Regions from separate parts of the Dietzia sp. genome, predicted to be linked through region 1. Evidence: predicted binding sites of a transcription regulator. Region 1 holds the regulator's gene; the other holds the start of a gene.
What was found. The regulator LexA, encoded in region 1, represses DNA repair genes until DNA is damaged. The targets are predictions, from matches to a motif close to CGAACANNTGTTCG.

Region 1 (7,161 bases):
AGACGCGCTCCCGCCGCGCAGGCGCCGTCGCCGACGACGAGCAGCTCGTCGCCTGGTACCTCGAGCGGATCCCCGAATCCGTGGTCTCCGGCCGGCATTTCGATTCGTGGATCGCGAAGGCGCCCGAGGCCGAGCGCGAGCACATGCGGCTCACGGAGTCGGATATCCGCGACGAAGCAACCGGCCCGTCCGAGCGGGATTTCCCGCCGGCGTGGAAGCAGGGCGAGCTGACCTTCGAGCTCGAGTACACCCACGACCCGCGCTCCGACGCCGACGGCGTGGCCGTGCGCATCCCGCTCACCCAGCTCGCCCACGTACGTTCCGCCGGTTTCGAGTGGCTCGTTCCCGGCCTGCGCACGGAGCTCTATACGGAGCTGATCCGAACCCTGCCGAAGATGTTCCGCCGGCTCGCCTCGCCCGCAGGCTCCTTCGCCGACCTCGTCGCAGCGGATGTCGAGCCGCGCCGGCGCCCGCTGGTCTCGGCGGTTGCCGAGTCGCTCTCGGCGCGCATCGGTTCGACCATCCCCGCGAGCGAATTCCACCCGGAGCAGCTACCGGAGCACCTGCGGATGACCTTCGTCGTGATCGATTCCGGCGGCTCCGTGGTCGATTCCGGGCACTCTCTTCCCGCCTTGCAGTCCAAGCTCGCGGACAGGGCCAGGCAGACGCTTCTCGATTCCCTCGCAAATGACGCCGATGGACCGTACCGCTCGTGGACGCCGGAGACTATCGGCGATCTCGCGGACGAGGTGTCCGCCGAGATCGACGGCGTCGACGCGATCGCCTACCCCGCGATCGAGGTCCGCTCCGACGGCATCCACCGCACGGTGTGCACGTCGAGGGCCCAGCGTTCCGCTGCGATGACCCGGGCCTGCATTGCTCTCCTCAGGGGACTCGGGCTGGTCTCGACGGGCCGTCTGCTCAAGGGACGACACACGAGCGAGCGGCTCGCGCTCACGCAGTACCCCTATGGCGGTATCGACGCGCTCGCCTCCGATGCCACTGTGGTCGCCATCGGACGAACCATCGGCGCCGCGGGCGGGGCGCCATTGACCGCCGCGGGTTATGCCGAGCTCGAGACTCACGCCCGCCGGGACGTACCGGGTGCCGTTGCACGACTCATAGCCACGGTCCTCCCCGCGCTCGTACAGGACCTCGAGCTACGCCCCGAGCTCGAGCGTATGCGCCCCTCGGAGATCGTCGACGAACTGCGAGAGGAGCTCGATTTCCTCATCGGCCGCGGCTTCCTCGCGCGCCATTCCGCCGCGCAACTCGGGCAGCTCGAGCGGCATCTCAGGTCCATCGGAATGAGGGTCCGCATGGCGGAGGAAAACCCCCGGAAGTACGACGCGCTCCGCGCCCGGATCGCCGACACCGAGGACGCTGTCGCAGAAGCACGGACCGCGCTCGAGGCGCACAAGCGGAACAAGCAGAGCCGGGAGATCGCGTGGCTGCTCGCCGAACTGCGAGTGAGTGTCTACACGCAGACTCTCGGGACGGCTGGTTCGGTATCGGAGAAAAAGATCTCCCAGGCGATCAAAGCCGCGTTCGCGCAGGGTGCCCGAAAGCAACGGGCTCGCGTCTGACCGAAACGAGCCTCGCGCCTATCCACCCGCGGCCGCGTTTGCCGCATGGACGCCGTCCTTGCGCATCGAGCGGATCTCCGCCTCGAAATCGTCGGCCGACTGGAAGGACTTGTAGACGGAGGCGAAGCGGAGATACCCGACCTCATCAAGTTCCCTGAGCGGCTCGAGGATCGCGAGGCCGACCGCGTGCGCGGCCACTTCCGTGACGCCCTTGGCTCGCACCGCGAGCTCCACCTTGTGGGCGAGGAGATGCAGGGCATCGGAGCTGATATCGCGGCCCTGGCACGCGCGCCGGACACCGCGGATGACCTTGTCCCTGCTGAACGGCTCCGTGACGCCGCTCCGCTTACTCACCATGAGTACCGGGGCCTCCATGGTCGTGTAACGGTGCCCGCACGAAGAACACTCCCGGCGGCGCCTGATGGACAGCCCTTCCTCTGCCGTGCGCGAATCGATGACGCGCGAATCGGCCTTGTGGCACATCGGACAAAACATCAGGCGGCTCCTCGCAAGGGCGTGGGCTCCCCCTGCGGCCGAGTGGCCGCGCCCACAAACACCACCTATGGTAATCGTTTGCACCGAAACCCCCCAAAAACCACTACATGTAGGCGGACGACGGCGCTTCCGGCCGCTCCCGGCGGCCCGAGTCCGGGGACCCGATACCGGAGCCCGACTTCTGGCGACCGTGCCCGGAGCACCTACACCAGCGTGAGCACGAGAACGAAGAAGACGAAGCCGACGACAATCCCCGCGGCCGCCGCGACCATTGCCTGATTGAGCGAGAGGGCGGGCGAGCCGGCGTGCGACTCCGAGCGAATAGGCATGCCGGCCGCTGCGCGGGTCTCGGAGGCGACGAACGAGCGGGGCGCGGGAACCGGGCCGCGCGCCGACGCACCCACGGGCCCGGACTCGCGCTCCGAGGCGCCGCGAGCATAGTGGAGACGCGCGGAGCGAGCGTCCTCGCCGAAACGGCGGGCCCGCAGGCCGCGCTCGCGCAGGGCCGCGATATCCGCAGCGGTATCCGGATCGATGGCGGCGCCTGCCGGCTTCACCTCGACGCCGGGCGCGACCGCGGAGGGTGCCGACACGTGGGCTCGGATGACGACGGGGATGGCGGGGACGCCGGGTGCACCGACGGCACTGCGGACGGTGTGGCGGCCGGACTTAGCGGAGGTGGCGTGCGTGGTGTCGGAACGTTCCAGGTGGATGGTCATCTCGATCGATCCCTTTCTCTCGTGGCCGTGATCGACACGTTGTCGAACATCGTTGCTGCCGTTGTTCGTGTTCTAGTTCTACGAACCGGGTCCGACATTTCGGCCGAAAATCGATCGCACGGGCCGGAGTACGCTACCCCCGTTTGGAACAGTCAGTCCTGTGAACTGCGACTAGATTCCATCTCGGACGAAATTCCGACATTCGAACATATGTATGTCGATTTCGGCGTTCGAGAGGTAGCATATGCGACGAGTTCGAAAACGCAAGCATTTGTTCGAACACGTGCTCTATACGCCGCCACCGAGGGGACGAACGTGCCACCCAGCAGCAAGCCGAAGGAGTCGCTCACAGAGCGGCAGAAGACCATCCTCACCGTCATCAACGATGCGATCGCCGAGAACGGCTACCCGCCGAGCATCCGGGAGATCGGCGATGCCGTCGGTCTCCAGTCGACGTCCTCGGTGGCGTATCAGCTCCAGGCGCTCGAGAAGAAGGGCTATCTCATCCGGGATGCCCACAAGCCCCGCGCCGTGGACGTCCGCTCCCCCAATTCCTCATCGCGCCAACCCTCGCGCCGGGCACAGCTCCCCAGAGGCGCGTCACAGCCGGCCTTCGTCCCGGTCGTCGGTCGGATCGCCGCGGGCGGGCCGATCCTGGCGGAGCAGGAGATCGAGGCGGTATTCCCGCTTCCGGAGGAGCTCGTGGGCTCGGGAGAGACCTTTATCCTCAAGGTCGTCGGCGAATCGATGCGGGACGCGGGCATTCTCGACGGCGATTACGTCTGCGTCCGCCGTCAGCAGGTCGCAGAGAACGGCGACATCGTCGCGGCGATGATAGACGGGGAGGCCACCGTCAAGACCCTCGACAAATCGTCGAGCGGCGTCTGGCTCGTCCCCGCGAACGAGGCGTTCCGCCCCATCCCCGGGGACTACGCGACCATCCTCGGCCGGGTCATCATGGTGTTCCGCCGGCTCTGATCCGCGCCGGGCACCCGGCCGGAAGCGGCCACCGCGCTACACGCGGTACTCGGAGACCTCTCCGGCAATGGACTCCGGGAGACGGACCTCGAGCACGGTCCCCGATTCCGAGTACCGCTCGTCGAGCACCGCGCCCTCCTCGTGGAGCCGCGCGACGACATCGCCACGCGAGTACGGGATCTCCACCAGAACGGTCACATCCAGCGCGGCGATGTGCTCGGCGATCCGCTCGCGGAGCTCGGGGATCCCCTCGCGGGTGATCGCCGAGACGAACACGGCGTCGCGGAAGCTCGCGCGCAGCTCGGCGAGTACCAATGGATCGGCGTCGTCGATCTTGTTGATCACGAGGAGCTCGGTCGGCGCCGTCGCATTCTGCTCGGCGACGACGTCGCGGATCACGCTCCGCACCGCGTCGATCTGCTGGAGCGGGAACGGGTGCGATCCGTCGACCACGTGGACGAGGAGCTCGGAGTCGACGACCTCCTCGAGAGTCGAACGGAACGCCTCGACCAACTGCGTCGGGAGATGCCGGACGAAGCCGACGGTATCGGTGAGCACCACGGCGCGCCCATCGGGCAATTCGGCCCGCCGGGTGGTCGGATCCAGGGTCGCGAACAGTGCGTCCTGGACCAGCACACCAGCTCCGGTAATGGCGTTGACAAGCGAGGACTTCCCCGCGTTGGTGTAGCCGGCCACGGCGACAGACGGCACCGGGGTCGAGCGCCGGCGGTGGCGCTTGGTGAGCCGCGCCTGCTTCATCCCACGGATCTCACGCCTCAGCTTCGCCATCCGCTCACGGATGCGCCTGCGGTCGGTCTCGATCTTCGTCTCACCAGGACCGCGCAGGCCCACGCCGCCGTTGGAACCGGCCCGGCCGCCAGCCTGGCGCGAGAGCGTCTGGCCCCAACCGCGCAGTCGCGGAAGCATGTACTCCATCTGCGCGAGGCTGACCTGCGCCTTGCCCTCCCGCGAGGTCGCATGCTGGGCGAAGATGTCGAGGATGAGCGCCGTGCGGTCGATGACCTTGACGTTGACGGCTTTCTCCAGCGCGATGAGCTGGCCGGGCGTGAGCTCGCCGTCGCAGATCACGGTATCGGCGCCAGTCGCATCGATAATCGAGCGGAGCTCGGCGACCTTGCCAGAACCGATATAAGTCGCGGCATCGGGCTTGTCTCGGCGCTGGATGAGCGCGTCGAGGACCATCGAACCCGCTGTCTCGGCGAGCGCGGCGAGCTCGGCCATCGCGGCGTCGGCCTGCTGCGCCGAACCCTCGGTCCACACGCCGACGAGAACGACGCGCTCGAGGCGGAGGCGGCGGTACTCGGCGTCGTTGATGTCCTCGAGCTCGGTGGACAGGCCGACCACGCGGCGCAGGGAGGACCTCTCCTCCAGCTGCAGCTCGCCCGTTGACGGGTCGTGATCGGAAACAGCGAAATCGGGTGCGCCCTGCGCAGCGCGATCATCGTGGTCGCGCGCGGGGCCTGCGGTATCGCCCGTGGTGTCGGGAGTCGTCGTCATACGGCCCCTATTCTCGCACGTGACCACGGGAAAACAGAAGCCCGGAAAGCTCGCCGCGGGCCACGAGCCGCGAGGGGCCCGTCATAGTGGCGGCGCCGCGCGAGATCTCCACCACGACATCGCCGCCGGGGACCCGCACGGTCACCGTCCCGTCCGAGCGCTCGGCATCGGCGAGTGCGGCGAGGGCCGTCGCCACGATTCCGGTCCCACACGAACGGGTCTCCCCCGCGCCGCGCTCGTGGACTCGCATGTGCACGAGCCCGTCCTCGGACATCGGCGTCGCGATCTCCACGTTGACCCCAGCCGGGAAGAACTCCTGGTCGATGACAGGCTGCGAGGCGATGGGCAGGGTATCGAGCTGCTCCGACGTCATCCTCGGGACGATAGCAGCAACATGGGGATTGCCCACGTCGACGGCGAGACCGGCGAACGCGCGCCCCTCGAAGGAAACGGTGGACACGCCGATCACCTCGGGCGTGCCCATGCCCACCGATACCGTGGCCGCGTCGGTCGAGGATCCGATGGAAACGGTTGCCGGTCGCAGGCCCGCGCGCGTACCCACGCGGATCTCGCCCTCGGGCGCGAGGCCGGTGGCGACGAGGGCGTGGGCGAAGACGCGGACGCCATTACCGCACATCTCGGCAACCGAGCCGTCGGCGTTGCGGTAGTCCATGAACCAGTCCCCGGGCTCGACATCCGCGGGGATCTCGGCGAGCTCGCCCGCCTCGCGCAGCTCTCCGGCTCGGGCGATGCGGAGGATCCCGTCGCCGCCGACGCCGGCGCGCCGATTACACAGGGCGCGGACCGTATTCGGGTCTTCGAGGCGGAGTCCGGCGCCGACGTCGGGAAGGACGACGAAGTCGTTTTCGGTCCCGTGGCCCTTGAGGAACGGGGCCGTCGCGGGCGCTGCGGACTCGCCGGTAATGCTGCTCATGCCGACGATTGTAATAGCGACCGGAAACGATTCCGCATTGTGGAAAGCGGTGTTCCTGGCCGGGAGTCGGCCCACATAGAATCCAGGTCAGATACAGCCACCGATCAAGGGAGGTCAGCGCAGCATGAGCGAGCGCATCACAGTCGGCAATATCCAGATCGACAAGGTCCTCTACGACTTCGTCAACACCGAGGCCCTCGAGGGCACCGACATCGACGCGAAGGCGTTCTGGGACGGCGTTTCCGAGATCTTCACCGATCTCACGCCGCGAAACAAGGAGCTCCTCGCGGTCCGCGACGAGCTGCAGACCAAGCTCGACAACTACCACCGCGAGTACGCGGGAAGCTTCGATCAGGAGAAGTACCTCGAGTATCTTCGCGAGATCGGCTACCTCCTGCCGCAGGACGACTCCGTCAAGGTCTCCACGGAGAACGTCGACTCCGAGGTCGCGACCGTCGCCGGCCCGCAGCTCGTCGTTCCGGTGCTCAACGCGCGCTTCGCGCTCAACGCCGCGAACGCCCGGTGGGGCTCGCTCTACGACGCGCTCTACGGCACCGACGCGATCCCCTCCGATGGCGGCGCGGAAAAGGGCAAGGGCTACAACAAGGTCCGCGGCGACCGGGTCATCGCCTGGGTCCGCGAGTTCCTCGACGACGTCGTGCCGCTCGCCGAGGGCAGCTACGTCGGCGCGAAGGCCTTCGCCATCGTCGACTCCAAGCTGCAGGTCACGCTCGCCGACGATTCGGTCACCGGCCTCGCCGATCCCGACAAGCTCGCCGGTTACCTCGGCGATGCCGCTGCGCCGAGCAACGTGCTCCTGGTCAACAACGGGCTCCACATCGACATCGTCTTCGATGCCTCGACCCCTTCGGGCGAGACCGATTCGGCAGGCATCTCCGATGTGGTGCTCGAGTCCGCCGTGTCCACGATC
Region 2 (7,161 bases), on a different contig from region 1:
AGCGAATCGGTGGGGCCGGATGAGCGGCACATCGAGGATCGTCGTGCACACGGCGGCGACCTTGGGTGAGCCTTCGCCGGGCCGAGGACTTTCGGGTGCGCGTAGGGATTCCGCGTTGTTCTCGGACGCTGTCGTGTTCTCGGACACTGTCTGTGGTCCTTCTTTCTGGCGTTCTGGGGCTCGTCCGTATGGCCGGCGTCGCCCACACGGACGCGAAGAGCCCGACGCCGCCGTGACGGGGTCACGACGGCAACGGGCTCGATGCGCGGATCAGGCGACGAAGCGGCCTTCGCTCTCGGGATCGGAGACGAAGTCGTAGTTCACGACGTCGACTCCATCGGCGCCGGGCAGCGGGTCGAGGATGAGCTCGGGCTTCTCGGCGCCGACGACGTCGTCGTCGACGTACTCGCCTCCATTGAAGTAGAGCTGCGTGGTGATGAGGCGCTTGCCGGACGCGGTGACCTTGAGGTGCAGGTGGGCCGGGCGCCGCAAGGAGGCCGATTGTTCTCTCGGCCTCGCCCGCGACCTCTACGAACAGTTCGGCGCCACGGTGTATGTCCGCCGCTGCGATCGAGAGCGCAGGGCAGGCGGGGTCAACGTCGAGCGAGGGCCGCGCCAGGACCTCACCCCGCAGGAAAAGGCTGTCGCCGCGCCGGTCGCGGCAGGGAACAGCAACGCGGAAGTCGCCGACGAGCTGTACCTCAGCATCAAGACCATCCAGTACCACCTCACCCGCGTGTACGCGAAGCTCGGAATCCGCGGACGCGGGGAGCTCGCGGCGGTCTACGCCGAGAACACCCCATCAGCCGGAACGGAAGACGGAGGATCACCGTTGACAGTCTCCCTGCACTTCCCCGAGACCCCCAGGCACGAGCGGCCCCGCCCGCGCGATTTCGCGAGCGCACTGGGGCCGAGGCAACTCGCCGACGGGCTCATCGCCCTCCTGTTCTCGGCCACCGGGCCCGTCGCGCTCATCACGGCCGCCGGCAACCAGGGCGGGCTCTCGGGCGCGGAGATCTCCTCGTGGATCCTCGGCGTCTTCCTGTGCAACGGGATCCTCACGGTCGTGGCGAGCTGGGTCTATCGCACCCCTCTGGCGTTTTTCTGGACGATCCCCGGAACGGTCATCGTCGGCGATGCCCTGGGCGAGCTGAGCATGTCCGAAGTGGTCGGTGCCTATCTCTTCACAGGGGTGCTCATCGTCGTCTTGGGCGTCACGAGGCTGGCGACGTGGTTCATGGAGATCGTGCCGTTGCCCATCGTCATGGCCATGGTCGCCGGAATGTTCCTCAGCTTCGGCCTCGGCCTCGTCGACTACCTCTGGAGCGCGCCCGTCATCGCCATCCCGATGGTGGTCGCGTTCGGCGTGCTCATCGCGCTCCCCCCGGCTGGGTTCCAAGTTTCCTCCTGTCCTCGCCGCCATGGTCGTGGGCTTCATCGCCGTCATCCAGACCGGACAGTGGAACGCCGGGGACCCCGCGCTCGGCATCATCGCGACGCCGGTATTCCACACGCCCGAGTTCTCACTGCGCGCGATCGGCGAGCTCGTGCTGCCGCTCACCGTCACCGTCCTCGTCATCCAGAACGGGCAGGGCGTCGCCGTGGTCCACGCGGAGGGGCATCTCCCGCCCGTCACCGCGAGCGCGATCCTCTCGGGTGTCTGGTCGCTCATCGTCGCGCCCGTCGGCGCGGTGTCGAGCTGCCTCACTGGGCCGACGAACGCGCTCATCGTCCAGGGAAAGCCAGCGGATCGCCGCTGGGCCGCGGCGATCGTCACCGGATGCGGGGCGATCGTCGTCGGGATCTTCTCCCCTGCCTTCGTCGGCTTCATCCTCAGGGCCCATGCAGAGTTCTTCGCGGCCCTCGCGGGAATCGCGATGCTGACCCCGCTCGGCGGCGCGTTCTCCACCGCCTTCTCCAAGCCGGCATGGACCGGCCCACTCGTCTGCTTCCTCGTGACGGTCGCCGGCCATTCCCTCATCGGTATCGGCTCGGCGTTCTGGGGCGTGCTCGTAGGACTCGCGGTATGAGCACTCGTCGCTCGAAGGCTTCCGCAGCTCTGAGGGTCCCCCACAGGTACCTTGGTGCCATGTCCACTGCGATTCTCGCGCTCGACGCCTTTCCGACGAAGTCGATCCCCGATGGCATTCCGGACCTGCCGATCGTCCTCATCGGCTCGCTCGGCTCCACTCGCACGATGTGGATCGAGCAGATCGCGGCCCTGTGCACCATCGGGCCCGTCTACGCGGTCGATCTGCGCGGTCACGGCGATTCCCAGGTCATCGACGAGCCCGCGAGCATGTCCGACCTCGCCAAGGACGTGCTCCGTGCCCTCGATCTCGACGGGATCTCCTCCGCCCACTTCGTCGGGCTCTCAATCGGCGGGGCGATCGCCCAGCAGATTGCCCTCGATGCCCCCGAGCGAGTCGAGCGCCTAGTCCTCACCTCGACCGCGCCGAAGTTCGGCACGCCTGAAGCCTGGGCCGAGCGCGCAGAAAAGGTGCGCGCCGATGGCGTCTCCTCGCTGGTCGACGGGGTGTTGTCGAAGTGGTTCACCGAGCCGTGGGCAGCCGCGAATCCCGACGTCATCGCCAATATCCGGAGGAACTTCGAGAGGACCGACCCCACGGGCTACGCGCGCTGCTGCGAGGCGCTAGCGGGCTTCGACTCGCGAGAACGCCTCGGCGAAATCGCCGCGCCGACGCTCGTCGTCTCCGCCGACGACGACGGGTCCACGCCGCCTGACGTCGTGCGTCCCCTCGCCGCGGGTATCCCCGGCGCCCGGTTCCTTCGCATCGAGGACGGAGCGCACCTGTGCAATATCGAGTGCGCCGACGAGTACAACGCCGCGGTGGTGGAGTTCCTCCGGCCGTGAGCGCGTGGGGCGGCCAGGAGCGCCGCCACCACCACCGCTAGAGAACCGGCTGAGAGCCGCTAGAGCCGCTCGAAGACTGCGGCGAGCCCCTGCCCTCCGCCGATGCACATGGTCTCCAGGCCCCATCGAGCGTCCCGGCGCTGCATCTCGCCGCACAACGTCGTCAGGATCCGCGCACCGGTGGCGCCGATCGGATGGCCGAGAGAAATGCCGGAGCCGTTGGGATTGAGATTGTCCGCGGCCGGGTCCATGCCCCATTCGCGGAGGACCGCGAGGGTCTGGGCCGCGAAGGCCTCATTGAGCTCGATGACATCCATGGCCTCCAGGCCGATACCGAGGCGAGTGAGGACCTTCTCCGTGGCCGGGACCGGGCCGATGCCCATGGTCTCCGGCGCAACGCCCGCGACCGCCCAGCCGGCGAGGCGCACGACCGGTTCGAGCCCGAGCTCCTCCACCTTCGCGCTGGTCGTGACGATGGCCATGGCTGCGCCGTCGTTCTGCCCCGACGCGTTCCCCGCCGTGCCGGTCGACTTCGGATCGATCGCCGAGCGAATCGGGCGGAGCGCGGCGAGGGCGTCAAGGCTCGCATCTGCGCGCGGATGTTCGTCGGTGCCGACGAGCACGGGATCGCCCTTGCGCCCGGGAACCTCGATGGGCACGATCTCCTCGGCGAACGCCCCGGACCGCTGGGCCGCGACGGCGCGGCGGTGCGACTGCACCGCGAGTTCGTCCTACTCTTCGCGGCCGATCGAATATTTCTCACGGAGGTTCTCCTCGGTCTCGATCATCCCGCCCGGGATCGGGTGGTCCTGCCACCGGCGGTGACCCGTCCGCGGGCTAGCCGGTCGACGAGCTGCACTCCCTCTCCGCGGATCCCCTAGCGCGGCGACGGATTCGTGTAGTACTCGTCGTTGCTTATGGAGTCCACCCCGCCGGCCACGACCACATCGACCGCCCCGGCGGAAACGTGCGCCGCGGCGGTGAGGATGGCCTGCAGCCCCGATCCGCAGCGGCGATCGAGCTGCATGCCGGGGACGTCGACCCCGATCCCGGCATCGAGGGCGGCGATACGCCCGAGCGCGGGCGCCTCGCCGCTCGGGTATCCCTGGCCGAGGATCACGTCGTCGATGTGGTGCGGGTCGATTCCGGATCGCTCGACGAGCGCGGAGAGGACGGTCGAGGCCAGCGAGTCTACAGGGACGGACCTGAAGGCTCCTCCGAACCGGCCCACGGGGCTCCGGAGCGGGTGGCAGATGACGGCGTCGAGCATGGTCGGGCTTTCTTTCGCCTGAGGGATCGGCGAGACGCGGCAGAACGCCGAGCTAGCGGTTCACGGTCGAGAGGTCCTTGCGGATCGCTTCCGCGGCCGCGAGGAGCGCGGGAACGAAATCGTCGTGGAGTTCGTCGAGCGTGTAGCGCATGGCGTGCGTCGAGACGTTGACGGCGGCGACGACATCCCCGGACTCGTCCTTGATCGGCGCGGCGAGGGAGCGCAGGCCGGGCTCGAGTTCCTGATCGGTCATCGACCAGCCGCGCGTGCGCGCGGCGGCGACGTCGCGGCGCACGGCGGCCGCGTCGAACCTCGCGGAAGCAGTGGGCTCTCGCTCTGCCTCGATGCGCAGGTAGTCCTCGAATTCCGCCTCCCGGAGGCCGGAGAGCAGGACCTTGCCCATCGACGTGGCGTAGGCGGGGAATCGGGTGCCGATCGTGATATCGACCGTCATGATCCGCCGGACCTGGACGCGGGCGACATAGACGATGTCGGAGCCGTCGAAAATGGCGACGGACGAGGACTCGCCGAGACGGGAGCGCAGCCGTTCTAGGTGAGGGGACGCGACTTCTGTAAGGGGCATCGAAGACAGGTAGCTGTACCCGAGATCGAGGACCTTCGGCGTCAACCAGAATCTCGAGCCGTCCGAGCCCACGTACCCCAGCTCGACGAGCGTGAGGAGGAAACGACGAGAGGTCGAGCGGGACAGCCCAGTCGCGGCGGCGACCTGTGAGAGGCTCTGGCGGGGCCGCGCGGCGTCGAAGGCACGGATCACCGCGAGCCCCCTCGCGAGGGACTGGACGAAGTCCCCGCCCTGCTTCGCGTCTTCGGCGGCCATCAACGCCCGGCCCCGGCAGACTCGGCATTGTCCGCGACGTGCCCCCGGATGAGCTCGGAGATCCGCTCGGGCTGCTCGAAAGTCGGCACGTGCGCCGCGGGATCGAGGACCTCGAGTCGCCCATGGCCGATGCCGGCGATGATCTCCTCGAGCTCCGCAGGCGGGGTCGCGGGATCCTCGGCCCCCGCGATCGCGAGCACGGGCACCCGGATCCGACCGAGTTCCGTGCGCACGTCGTATTCGGCGAGCGCCTCACAGGCGGATGCATATCCCTCAACAGGAGTAGAGACCACGATCTCTTCGAGCCGACGCACGAGTTCCGGATCGGCGTCGGCCAGGGCCGGCGAGATCCACCTCGCCGCGACGGCCTGCGCAACCGCCTGCATGCCCTCGGCTCGCACGAGCGCGGCCAGCTCGCGCCAGGGACCCGGCTCCCCGAATGACGCCGACGTGCAGATCACGGTGAGGGAGTCGAGCTTCTCTTCGTGCCGAATGCCCATCTCGAGGGCCACAGCCCCGCCGAGGGAAAGGCCGACCATGTGCACGCGCTCGATTTCGAGGCTGTCGAGAAGCGAGACGATGTCCGCCGCGAGCTCGACGACGCTGGAGTCGCCCTCGAGGATCTCGGAGCCGCCGTGCCCCCGCAGGTCGACCGCGAGCACTCGGTATGAGTCACCGAGGGCACGGATCTGCTCGGTCCACATCGACCGGTTCGAGCCGAGGGAGCCTAGGAGGAGGACCGTGGCCGCCCCCGCGCCTCTCGAGCCCGCGGCCTCGTTCATTTCATACGACAAGCTTGCGAGCCTCATAGCCGCGCCTCCGATCTATGCGACGTTCCACCCTTCATACGGACGGTGCGTCATTCGAACGTCTGACCACTATTCAAACACATTCGGCCCAACAGTGTGACTCAGCTCCCAGTCAACCAAGCCTCGCGGCTAGAACGTTCGCATAGCGCACACGTGTTTGTTCTTCAGAACGGGCCTATCGTGTGTGACATGATCAACAAAATCTCCCGCTCGGCCGCCGAGGCGGTCGCCGATATCCCCGACGGCGCTTCGCTCGCCGTGGGCGGGTTCGGATTGGTGGGGATCCCGTCGGTCCTCATCGATGCCCTTCTCGATCAAGGCGCCACCGACCTGGAGACCGTGAGCAACAACTGCGGGCTCGACGGCTTCGGGCTCGGCAAACTCCTCGAGGCTCATCGCATTTCCCGAACCGTCGCCAGCTATGTCGGCGCGAACAAGGAGTTCGCTCGGCAATACCTCTCGGGCGAGCTCTCGGTCGAGCTCACTCCGCAGGGGACCCTCGCCGAGCGCATGCGTGCCGGCGGGGCGGGTATCCCCGCCTTCTACACGCCCGCCGGAGTCGGCACCCAGGTGGCAGAAGGCGGTCTGCCCATCCGATACGACGGCTCAGGTGGGATCGCCGTGGCGTCGCCACCGAAGGAGACCCGCGAGTTCGACGGCGAGACGTACGTCCTCGAACGAGCAATCCGTACCGACTACGCGCTGGTCCACGCCCACAAGGGCGACCGGCTCGGCAACCTCAGCTTCCGCGGCACCGCACGGAATTTCAATCCCGATTGCGCCGGCGCGGGGGTCGTCACCATCGCCCAGGTCGAGCACCTCGTCGAGCCCGGCGAGATCGGCTCGGAGGACGTCCATGTCCCGGGGATTCGCGTATAGCGCGTCGTCCACGTCGGGCCACAGGAGACGGGAATCGAACAGAGGAGGACCCGGGAATGAGCTGGACACACAGGCAGATGCCCGCGCGTCGCGCAGGAGTTCCGCGAGGGCGAGTACGTCAACCTCGGGATCGGCATGCCCACCCTCATCCCCGAGTACATCCCCGACGGCACCGAGGTCGTGCTGCACTCGGAGAACGGCGTGCTCGGGGTGGGCCCCTCCCTACCCGACCGAGGCCGAGCTCGACCCCGAGCTCATCCATGCGGGCAAGGAGACCATCACTGTCCTGCCGGGTGCCTCGTTTTTCGGCTCTTCGGACTCGTTCGCGATGATCCGCGGTGCCGCGGTCGATGTCGCCGTACTCGGCGGGATGCAGGTGAGCGAGACCGGCGACCTGTCCAATTGGATGGTCCCCGGAGCCATGGTCAAGGGAATGGGAGGCGCTATGGATCTGGTCCACGGCGCCGGGAGTGTCATCGTCATGATGGAG

Region 2: the regulator LexA is predicted to act here: its motif matches at 5,939-5,952, upstream of V7E05_RS11850 (CoA transferase subunit A).

What each region holds. Positions count from the first base shown of each region.
Region 1 covers NZ_DAINST010000057.1:5,630-12,790, forward strand. The annotation lists gene hrpA (ATP-dependent RNA helicase HrpA) at 1-1,586, shown strand, start outside; gene nrdR (transcriptional regulator NrdR) at 1,605-2,081, opposite strand; gene V7E05_RS09840 (hypothetical protein) at 2,285-2,800, opposite strand; gene lexA (transcriptional repressor LexA) at 3,116-3,778, shown strand; gene hflX (GTPase HflX) at 3,815-5,296, opposite strand; gene dapF (diaminopimelate epimerase) at 5,304-6,230, opposite strand; gene V7E05_RS09860 (malate synthase G) at 6,355-7,161, shown strand, end outside.
Region 2 covers NZ_DAINST010000083.1:2,943-10,103, reverse strand. The annotation lists partial or broken gene V7E05_RS11885 (enolase C-terminal domain-like protein) at 1-51, opposite strand, end outside; gene V7E05_RS11880 (dioxygenase family protein) at 271-492, opposite strand; partial or broken gene V7E05_RS14340 (helix-turn-helix domain-containing protein) at 437-769, shown strand; partial or broken gene V7E05_RS14335 (benzoate/H(+) symporter BenE family transporter) at 833-2,030, shown strand; gene pcaD (3-oxoadipate enol-lactonase) at 2,090-2,875, shown strand; partial or broken gene V7E05_RS11865 (acetyl-CoA C-acetyltransferase) at 2,935-4,145, opposite strand; gene V7E05_RS11860 (IclR family transcriptional regulator domain-containing protein) at 4,198-4,983, opposite strand; gene V7E05_RS11855 (alpha/beta fold hydrolase) at 4,983-5,792, opposite strand; gene V7E05_RS11850 (CoA transferase subunit A) at 5,982-6,671, shown strand; partial or broken gene V7E05_RS11845 (3-oxoacid CoA-transferase subunit B) at 6,728-7,161, shown strand, end outside.